2 regions of the Ralstonia edaphi genome follow, and region 1 is predicted to be linked to the other one. Evidence: predicted binding sites of a transcription regulator. Region 1 holds the regulator's gene; the other holds the start of a gene.
The links. Region 1 encodes LexA, which represses DNA repair genes until DNA is damaged. Its sites were predicted from a motif close to ACTGTATNNNNATACAGT; they were not measured.
Positions count from the first base shown of each region.

Region 2: R2669_RS02400 (ATP-dependent helicase) is a predicted target of LexA. The motif match lies at 2,775-2,792, and genes of this name have one in related genera.

Region 1 covers NZ_CATWHI010000005.1:344,166-349,368, reverse strand. Annotated here, with positions in the region: gene R2669_RS19145 (asparaginase) at 1-908, opposite strand, end outside; gene R2669_RS19140 (ferredoxin--NADP reductase) at 1,046-1,822, opposite strand; gene lexA (transcriptional repressor LexA) at 2,077-2,727, shown strand; gene R2669_RS19130 (hypothetical protein) at 2,847-3,032, shown strand; gene R2669_RS19125 (cupin domain-containing protein) at 3,375-3,686, opposite strand; gene R2669_RS19120 (dipeptidase) at 3,703-5,203, opposite strand, start outside.
Region 2 covers NZ_CATWHI010000001.1:543,252-548,454, forward strand. Annotated here, with positions in the region: gene xylB (xylulokinase) at 1-944, shown strand, start outside; gene R2669_RS02385 (carbohydrate kinase family protein) at 893-1,840, shown strand; gene R2669_RS02390 (YnfA family protein) at 1,921-2,253, shown strand; gene R2669_RS02395 (hypothetical protein) at 2,396-2,713, shown strand; gene R2669_RS02400 (ATP-dependent helicase) at 2,814-4,964, shown strand; gene mdtD (multidrug transporter subunit MdtD) at 4,990-5,203, opposite strand, start outside.

The DNA.
Region 1 (5,203 bases):
GCTTTATAGGGATTGAGCGAGCCACTCGATGCCCAGCGCTCCGCGCCCGGCTGGGCAGGCACCACGCCTGCCCCTGTACGCGTGGAACGCAGTATGAAAACGCCCTGCTGACTCGCCCTGTTCAGCGCCGCCTCAAGATTGGCATGGATGGACCCGGCGCCAGTTGCGGCAATCACGAGCCCCTTCACGCCAGCAGCCACCAGCGCATCAACGACACGCGCATCGGGTTGCGCATAGCTCGCCAGCACTTCCACCCATGGCCACTGGCCCGTGGGCGGCATCGGCAGGACATCCTCTGCGCTCACACGTTGCGCTGCACGCTGAAACTGCACCTGGGCGTCGAGCACGAAACCCAGCGGCCCCGCATCCGGCGAGACAAACGCCTCCACCGCATAGGTGTGACCCTTCTGCACATCGCGCGCGGCATGCACGCGCTGATTTAGCGCTACCAGAACGCCGCGTCCGCGCGCGGACGGACTGGCGGCGAGCCGTACCGCGTTCAGCAGGTTCAGTGGGCCATCTGCAGACAGCGACGTCGACGGCCGCATCGCCGCCGTCAGAACGATCGGCGTATCGGTCTGCTGCGTCAGGTGCAGCAACATGGCGGTTTCTTCCAGCGTGTCGGTGCCGTGCGTGATGACCACGCCGTCCACACGTTCGACGTCGATCCAATGACGGATGCGTCCAACGAGCTTTTCCCATACGTCGAACGTGAGGTCCTTGCTGTCGATCTGGGCGACCTGCTCGGCGCGCACGTTGGCGAGGCGCTCCAAACCAAGCTTGCTGGCAGCGAGCAGTTGATCGATGGGGACGGCGCCAGCGCGATAGCGTGCGGCGGAGCCAGCGTCGTCAGCAGAGCCGGCGATCGTGCCGCCGGTGGCGAGGATGGCGATGGTAGGCAAGGACATCGTTGCAGACATGCGTGGTGGGCAAGGCGCGCATTGTATCCGCCCGCCCCGCCTTTGCCGACGCGGGATAGCCCTCGGCGCCGGCAAAAACAAAACGCCGGCACACAGGCCGGCGTTTGCAGCGGAAGCCGTATCGATTATTTCTCGACGAAGGCGCGCTCGATCACGTAGTCCCCCGCTTCGCCCATGCGCGGCGAGATCTTGAAGCCGCGGGCATCGAGCAGCTTGCAGGTGTCTTCCAGCATGGCCGGGCTGCCACAGATCATGGCGCGGTCGACTGCCGGGTCCATCGGGGGCAGGCCGATGTCGGCAGACAGCTTGCCGCTGTCGACGAGATCCGTCAGGCGGCCCATATTGCGGAACGGCTCACGCGTGACGGTCGGGTAGTAGATCAGCTTCTCGCGCACCTGATCGCCGAAGAATTCGTTGTTCGGCAATTCCCGGGTGATGAAGTCGGCATAGGCCAGCTCGCTCACTTGCCGCACGCCGTGCAAAAGCACAACCTTCTCGAAGCGCTCGTAGGTTTCCGGGTCCTGGATGATGCTCATGAACGGCGCGAGGCCAGTGCCGGTGCCGAACAGGTACAGGTTCTTGCCCGGCAGCAGGTCATCCAGCACGAGCGTGCCGACCGGCTTCTTGCTCACCAGCAGCTTGTCGCCCACCTTCAGATGCTGCAGTCGCGACGTCAGCGGGCCGTTCTGCACCTTGATGCTGAAGAACTCGAGATGCTCTTCGTAGTTCGGGCTGGCGATACTGTAGGCGCGCATCAGCGGCTTGCCCTCGACCTCCAGCCCAATCATGACGAAGTGGCCGTTATGGAAGCGCAGCGCCTGATCGCGCGTGGTCTTGAAGCTGAACAGCGAGTCATTCCAGTGATGGACGCTCAGAACGGTCTCTTGATTGAAGGCGGACATGGTGACGTTCGGGCCGGCCCAACGAGGCTCCATCGGGCTATGTGGCGATGCAATAAATCGGTCAAGGCCTTGATTTTATGCGATTCCCTCCGGCCGCGCCTGCATGGATTGCGCATAAGCTTCTAACCAGTCGCGTAGGTTTTGACGCCGATCAGAAGGACTGGGCGCGCGCGCAACAGGTCACAACAAAATCACTTGCGCTTCCTGCGTCACTGTATAAAATCACAGCACCTGTTCAAATATACAGTACGCCGATGGCCACCCTCACCCCCCGCCAACAGCAGATTTACGACCTGATCCGCCAGACGATCCAGCGCACGGGCTTTCCACCCACGCGCGCCGAGATTGCCGCGGAGTTCGGCTTCTCGTCGCCCAATGCAGCCGAGGAACACCTGCGTGCGCTGGCACGCAAAGGCGTGATCGAACTGACCCCGGGCGCCTCGCGGGGCATTCGGCTGCGGGCGGCAGGCGACACGTCGCAGCATCAGTTCTCGCTGCCGTCGATGGGGTTGATGCAGCTGACACTGCCTCTGGTGGGCCGCGTGGCCGCCGGGAGCCCGATCCTCGCAGCAGAGCACATTGATCGCCAGTACCAAGTTGATCCGTCGCTGTTTTCTGCGCAGCCCGATTTTCTGCTGAAGGTGCGTGGCATGAGCATGCGCGACGCCGGCATTCTGGACGGCGATCTGCTGGCCGTGCAGCGCGCCGCTGAAGCGGCCAACGGCAAGATCGTCGTGGCTCGACTGGGCGATGACGTCACGGTCAAGCGTTTCCAGCGCAAGGGCCGACATGTCGAGCTGATCGCCGAGAACCCCGATTTCGAACCGATCCATGTTGATCTGGATCGCGATGAGTTTCACCTGGAGGGCTTGGCCGTCGGTCTGATCCGGCCTGCCGCGCCATAAGTCTTCGGCGCATCTCCGCGCCAAATCTTCGCTGTTTGATCCAACCTGGAGGTGAGCCATCGGCTCGCCAGGGCGGAGTCTTGCCACTCGCTTTTCCACCCGAACTCACGAGGTCTGTCATGCGACTCGGATCGATGTCTTCCCGCCGCCGCCCGGTACAGCCGGTGCCCTTCCGCCAAACCCAGGGCGTGCGCATCTATCAGGGGGAGCAGCGCCGTACGATGGTCGGCAGCATGGCCGCCATCTGCCGCATGCTGGATGCGATCCCGGTGGGCTCACGTGCCGCTGGGGCTGAAAGCTGCTGAGGAAAAGAAAGACGGGCAAGGGCTGCAAACCGCATTGCGGCGCCCGATCAGGGCATACCCCAATGCTGCCGCCGCAACTGATTTCATACACTTGCCGTGCCCTGAGGACAGGGCTTTCTTCAACTGATTTTCGGCCCGCCGTTTGAGCGGGCTGTTTTTTCTGTCCGGAAGTTGCTGCAGCGGCACATTCGACGGTGTTCCACTAGCAAAACGGACGTTTACCCGGATGTTGTTTGGCGTACGTGACAGTAGTATTGCCAATGCCCTCAGGGGCAATGAGATCGCTGAATTCGAAGCCCGCACATCGCGGGCTTTTTTTTGTCCTAACCGGGCGGCGAGCTGCTAAACGCTTCCCGCTTTCTCGACGACGAGAATCCGAGCCTCGCCACGCGGGTGCGCCACATGCTCACAACCGATACCGGCGAAGAAAATGTCGCCGGGCTCCAGCGTCGCGACCTTCTCTTCACCGGCTTCGCGGTAATGCATGTCGACCGTGCCGTCGAGCACCACGAACACCTCCTCGCCGTCGTTTACGTGCCAGCGATAAGGCTGGTCCGTCCAGTGCAGGCGCGTAGTAATGCCGCCCATATTGGCAATATCGAGCGCACCCCAGGCACGCTCGGCAGTGAACGACTTGGCGCGGATGATGTTCATGGCCGTCCTCCAACGGTTACTGCATCGACTGCAGATTGCCGATGCGCACCAGCATCTCGGTGAACATCTGCATATCGAGGTCGAGGTCCGGCACTTCCTTGTACTCGTTGGCGTTGTGCGCGGTGTACTTCTTGCCCGGCATGGCGGGGCCAAAGTTGATGGCGTTCGGCATCAGCTTGGCCGTCGTGCTGCCGGCCGTCGGCACGGGCTTGGCATCGAGGCCAGTGGTGTCGCCGTAGATGTTGAGCAGCGTCGACAGCCACGCGCCCTTCGGATCGCGCGCCATCCAGTTGCCCTGATCGTGGTTGATCTCAACGGCGACATGGTTGGCGTTGGCCCATGCGTTGATCTTGCCGGCGATCTCGCCGCGCAGTGCGTCGGGCGTTTTGCCGCGCGGCATGCGCACGTTGGCGGTCACCTCCACGCGGCCATTCTTGTCACCGATCACGGTGGGTGAAATGGTCAGCGGGCCCATGAAATCATCCTTGTAGGCGACGCCCATGGTGTTGCCAAGGTAATCGGTACCGTAAACATCGGCCAGATACCGCACAGCGTGGGCGTAGGCGTTGTCTGCCAGGCCGAGATCGGCTGCACGCAGGAACAGCGCCAGGCGCGGCAGCGGGTTGACGCCCTCTTCCGGACGCGAGCCGTGCGCCGACGTGCCGGTCGCTTTCACCACGATGCTGTCCGCCGTGCGCGCGATGTCGATCGAGAACTTGCCTTGCGCCGCTAGGCTGTTCACAAATGCGTCGCGCTTGGCTTCGAGCGCGGCGGCGGCCACGCCCAGATCTCCGCCCTTGAGCGTGGCCGTGGCCGTTTGTGGGATGGAACTGGCCGACGCCGCGCCCGTCATCGCGACGATGGCTGTGTGCGAAGCATCGCCAGCCTGCGCTGGGAAGAAGACTTTCAATGCGCCCGTGCCTTTCTCTGCCACCACGGCCGGATACTTGCTGTCGAGCACGATGTTGTACGCGGGCAATTGGGTGTGCTCGCGGTAGTACTTCATGCCGTCACCGCCGGTTTCTTCGGTGGTTTCGATCATCAGGCGGATCGTGCGGGCGAGCGGCACCCCGCTGTCCTTGACCGTTTTCATGGCATACATCGCGGCGGCGATCGAACCCTTGTCGTCAATCGTGCCGCGGCCGTACAGCAGATTGCCGACGCGCGTGACCTTGAACGGATCGAGCTTGGTGCCGTCGCCGAGCACCCACTCCTCCGCCTTTGCGGGCACAACGTCGGCGTGGGTCAGAATGCCGAATTCGTCCGAGCCGGTGCCTGGCAACGTGACTTCAAAGACGCGGTTGTCGACGTTGCGGTATTTCAGGCCGAAGTCTCGCGCCATGCCCTCGACCAGCTTGCCAAACGCGACGATGGCGGGGTTTTCGTACTGCGGGATCTTGTCGTCGCGCACCGTGGGCAGCGCGACCATCTTCTCGATCGACGCAATCACGGCCTGCTGGTTGTGCAGGCGGTTGTACAGACCCAGCAGGCGCCCAATGTTGACGAGGTCATCGCCG
Region 2 (5,203 bases), on a different contig from region 1:
CGCGCCTGGTGGAAGGCAGCGCGCCCAGCGGCACGCTGCTGCCCGCGGTGGCCGACGCATGGGGCCTGCCGCGTGGCGTTGTCGTTGCCGGCGGCGGCGGCGATGGCGCGGCCAGCGCCGTGGGCATCGGCGCGACCCAGCCGGGCGATGGCTTTCTGTCGCTCGGCACGTCGGGCGTGATCTTTGTCGTCAATGACCGCTTCCGCCCGAACCCGGCCCAAGCCGTGCACGCGTTCTGCCATGCGCTGCCGGGACGCTGGCACCAGATGAGCGTGATGCTGTCTGCCGCAAGCTGCCTGCGTTGGTTCTGCCGGCTGACGAGCGTGCCGGAAGCCACGCTGCTGCCTGAGATCGCTGCGCTGGCTGAATCCGAACGCCAGTCAGCGCCGTTCTTCCTGCCCTACCTCAGCGGCGAGCGCACGCCGCACAACGATGCGTTTGCGCAAGGGCATTTTCACAACCTCACGCATGCCAGCGACCGCGCCGCGCTCGGTTACGCCGTGCTCGAAGGCGTCGCCTTTGGCATGGCGGATGGGCTGGACGCCTTGCGCGCAGCCGGCACGCAGGTGGCCTCGCTCTCGTTTGTGGGCGGCGGCTCGCGCAGCCCGTTCTGGGCGCAATTGCTGGCTGACACGCTCAACACCGAACTGACGACCCATGTCGGCAGCGAAGCCGGCGGCGCGCTCGGTGCCGCGCGCCTGGGCTGGATGGCCGACGGCGGCGTCGAAGCGGCCGTCTGCGCCAAGCCGCCCGTGCAAGCCACGTATCGGCCCGATGCCGCACGCCACGCGCGCCTTGCCGAACGGCTGTCGACATTCCGTGCGCTGTATCGGCGCGCTTCACCGCTGCCAGTCGCGCCTTCTGCCCAAACTTCCGATCTCCCCTTGCCTGCATGTCCGACGCCCTGCCCTTGCCCCGCCTCGTCGTCTTTGGCGAAGCGCTGACCGATTTCCTGCACCAAGGCAACGGCCAATGGCTCGCCCGGCCAGGCGGCGCGTGCTGGAACGTGGCGCGCGTGGCGGCGCGTCTGGGTGTACCCACGGGCTACGCGGGCGCCATCAGCAACGACGTGTTCGGCGATGCGCTCTTCGCCGATTCCCAGGCCGCCGGGCTCGACCTGCGCTATCTGCAGCGCGTGGATCGCTCGCCGTTACTGGCGATGGTCACGTCGACCCAGCCGCCGCACTACTTCTTCGTCGGCGATGACAGCGCCGACCTGCATTTCGATGCGCAAGCCCTGCCAGCCGGCTGGCAAACCGCCGTGGAGATCGCCCACTTCGGCTGCATCAGCCTGGCGCGCGAGCCGCTCGGCAGCCGCCTCGTGGCGCTGGCCGAAACGCTGGCCGCGCAAGGCACCCGCATCACCTTCGACCCGAACTGGCGCACGGCGATGGACGCACCGCACTACGCGCCACTGCTGCTGCGCATGGCCGCCATCGCATCGGTCATCAAGGTGTCGGATGAAGATTTGCGCCACCTGTTTCCCGGGGATGCCGATCCGCTGACCACGCTGCGCACCCTCGCGCCGCAGGCCGACATCCTGCTCACGCTCGGGGCGGAGGGCATGGAATGGCTGGCAGCGGCGCACGGCGAGCAAGACGATGCGCGTATCGCCCAACCGGCCTTTGCCGTACGGGTGGCAGACACCGTCGGCTGCGGCGATGCCGCGATGGGCGCTTGGCTGGCGAGCCAGCTGCAGTCGCCCGAGGCGCCACCGCAGGCGCATCTGCGCCAAGCCGCAGCGGCGGCCGCCCTCACCGCCACGCGCGCCGGCGCGTATGCCGGCACGCAAGCCGAAATCGATGCGCTGCTGGAGGCGCACACCGCCTCGCCCGCCTGAGACCGGGCGACCATCGCGGCAGCGCCGCCCCACATGCCACAATCGGCGCCGTCTGCGTCTTGATTGCTTCGGGGCCCGCTTTGGAACTGCTTCGTATTGCCGTGCTGTTCGCCGTCACCGCCGTGGCGGAAATCGTCGGTTGTTATCTGCCGTGGCTCGTGCTGCGGCAAGGCAAGCCGATCTGGCTGTTGCTGCCGGCGGCCGCCTCACTGGCGCTGTTTGCGTGGTTGCTGACATTGCATCCGACCGCGGCCGGCCGCACCTATGCCGCATACGGCGGCGTGTATATCGCCGTGGCACTGGTGTGGCTGCGTCTGGTCGACGGCGTGACGCTCACCCGCTGGGATATCGGCGGCGCGGCCATTGCGTTGACGGGGATGGCGGTGATTGCCCTGCAACCGCAGGCCAACTGATCGGATTGCGCGCCACATTGAGGATTTCCTGAGCGAAACGGAACCCTAAGCCACAGCCAGAATCGGAGGGTGGATCATTGCTGCGGCCGCCGCGTTGCACGCCGGTCGCCCCTCATCCAACCGCTTTGTCCCGGAGGCCGCGATGCCTGCCAATACCCTCAAACACCTCGTCGTGGCCACGATGCTGATGTCCGCAGCGATGACGGCCTCGGCCCTGACCACGTCAACGTTCACCTTCACCGATCAGGACCTGCAAGGGATGCTCGCCCACAGCCAGCCTCCGCAGGCCGCCCAGCAGCCGAAGCCAGCCGAACCCGCCGCTACAGAGAGGCTCAGTGTCGGCCTGAGCGATCCGGGCACGCAGCTTGTGCTGCCCTGGTTCCTGGCGGATCTGGTGGATGCGGTCAACCGGCGGGCATCGCCGCAGGACTTCGCGAAAAAGCTGCGGGACGGGATCTGATCGGCCACCGCCGTCAGCGTTCCGTTCACCACCCCCACTTTCCACAGGCAGGCATCACAGTGCTGTATATTCATACAGTTATTTTTTGTGACGCCCTGCCGTGCTTGCCGCCTCCCCCACCCCAGACACCGCCACTGTGCCGGCCACGCCCGGTTACCTGGCCCGGCTGAACGACCAGCAGCGCCAGGCGGTCGAGTTCGGTATTTCCGGGGCAGACGCGGCGGAAACCGGCCCGCTGCTCGTGCTCGCCGGTGCGGGCTCCGGCAAGACGCACACCCTGGGCTGGCGCGTGGCGCACCTGGTGGCCAACGGCGCCGATCCGCAACGCATCCTGCTGTTGACGTTTTCCCGCCGCGCGGCGAGCGAGCTGTCGAACCGTGCCGGCCACCTGCTGGCGCGCGCCATGCAAGGCGAGCGATCGAACAACGCGCTCAATTCCGCGGGCACGTCATACAAGACCACGCTGCCCTGGGCCGGCACCTTCCACGGCATCGGCGCGCGCCTGCTGCGCGAATATGCCGAGCGCGTCGGCCTCGCGCCCGATTTCACCATCCACGACCGCAGCGATTCGGCCGATCTGCTCAACGTCGTGCGCCATGAACTGAACCTGTCGACCAAGGAACGCCGCTTCCCGCTCAAGCAGACCTGCATCGCGATCTACTCGCGCGCCATCAACGCCGAGAGCCCGCTGAACGCCGTGCTCAAGCACCACTTTCCGTGGTGCGCGATGTGGGAGACGCAATTGCGCACGCTGTTCGATGCGTATGTCGAAGCCAAGCAGGCGCAGCACGTGCTCGACTACGACGATCTGCTGCTCTACTGGCACGCGATGGTGTCCGACGCAGAACTGGCGGCCGAGATCGGCGCGCGCTTCGACCACATCCTCGTCGACGAATACCAAGACACGAATCGGCTGCAGTCGTCCATCCTGCGTGCGCTGCGCCCGGACGGCCGCGGCGTCACCGTGGTGGGCGACGACGCGCAGTCGATCTACGCATTTCGCGCGGCGACGGTGCGCAATATCCTCGACTTCCCACGCCACTTTTCGCGGCCCGCGCACACGGTGCTGCTGGAGCGCAATTACCGTTCGACGCAACCGATTCTGGATGCTTCGAATGGCGTGATGCGTTTTGCCACGGAGCGCTTTGCCAAGACGTTGTGGACGGACCGCGCATCGACGCATCGCCCGCGGTTGATTTCGGTGCGTGACGAGGCCGAACAGGCGCGTTGCGTGGCCGAGCGGGTGCTGCATCACCGTGAAGGCGGCCTGACGCTGAAATCGCAAGCGGTGCTGTTTCGCACCGCGAGCCACAGCGCGCCGCTGGAAATCGAACTCACGCGCCGCAACATCCCGTTCGTGAAATACGGCGGCCTCAAGTTTCTGGAAGCCGCGCATGTGAAGGACGTGCTGTCGGTGCTGCGCTGGGCCGAGAACCCGCGCAACCGCATTGCCGGGTTTCGCGTGATCCAGTTGCTGCCGGGCGCTGGCCCGGCCACGGCGGCACGCGTGCTCGACGCCATGGCGGAAGCGGCGGACCCGATTGCGGCGCTGCTCGCCTACGAACCGCCGGCACGGCTGGCCGGCGACTGGACCGCGCTGATGGCGCTCATGCAAACCCTGCGCACGCCCAAAGACAGCCTGGAATGGGCCGGTGAACTCGAAGCCGTCGGCGCCTGGTATTCACCGCACATGGAGCGCCTGCACGACGACGCGGCCGTGCGCCAGGGCGATCTGGACCAGCTCGCTCGCATGGCCACCACCTACGCCACGCGCGAGCGGTTCCTGACCGAAATGACGCTCGACCCGCCCGAGCTGACCAGCGATGAATCGGGCGACCCGTACCGCGATGAGGACTACCTGATCCTCTCGACGATCCATTCATCGAAAGGCCAGGAGTGGAAGGCCGTGTATGTGCTGAACGCCGTGGACGGCTGCATGCCGGCCGATCTGGGCGCGGGTTCGCACGAAGAACTGGAAGAAGAACGCCGGCTGCTTTACGTGGCGATGACGCGTGCGCGCGAGCATCTGGACATCCTGGTGCCGCAGCGTTTCTACGTCACGCAGCAAACCCCCAACGGCGACCGGCACATCTACGCGTCGCGCACGCGCTTCATTCCGCCTGCGCTGCTGCCGCTGTTCGAAGCGTGCGCATGGCCAGAACCGGAGCCCGGCGCGGACCCCGCAGCCGAAGCACGTGCCGCGGCCAAGGTCGACCTGAGCAAGAAGATGCGCGGCTACTGGAAAAAGTAGTCAGCCGAATCGCCGGAGCGCACGCTCAATGCACTTCCATCTCGGGCCGCTTGACGACGTGCGTTGACTCGAAGCGCGAGAGCTGGGCAAAGATCCATGCGGCCGCACAGGTCATGACGCCCACGCAGACAAACGTCTTGTGGAACGCCGCCAGCGTGTCGCGTCCCTCCGGCCCGGCGGTGAAGTCGGTAAAGCCCGTCAGCAGTGCGCCGGCGGCGGCCACACCGAGGCTCATCGAC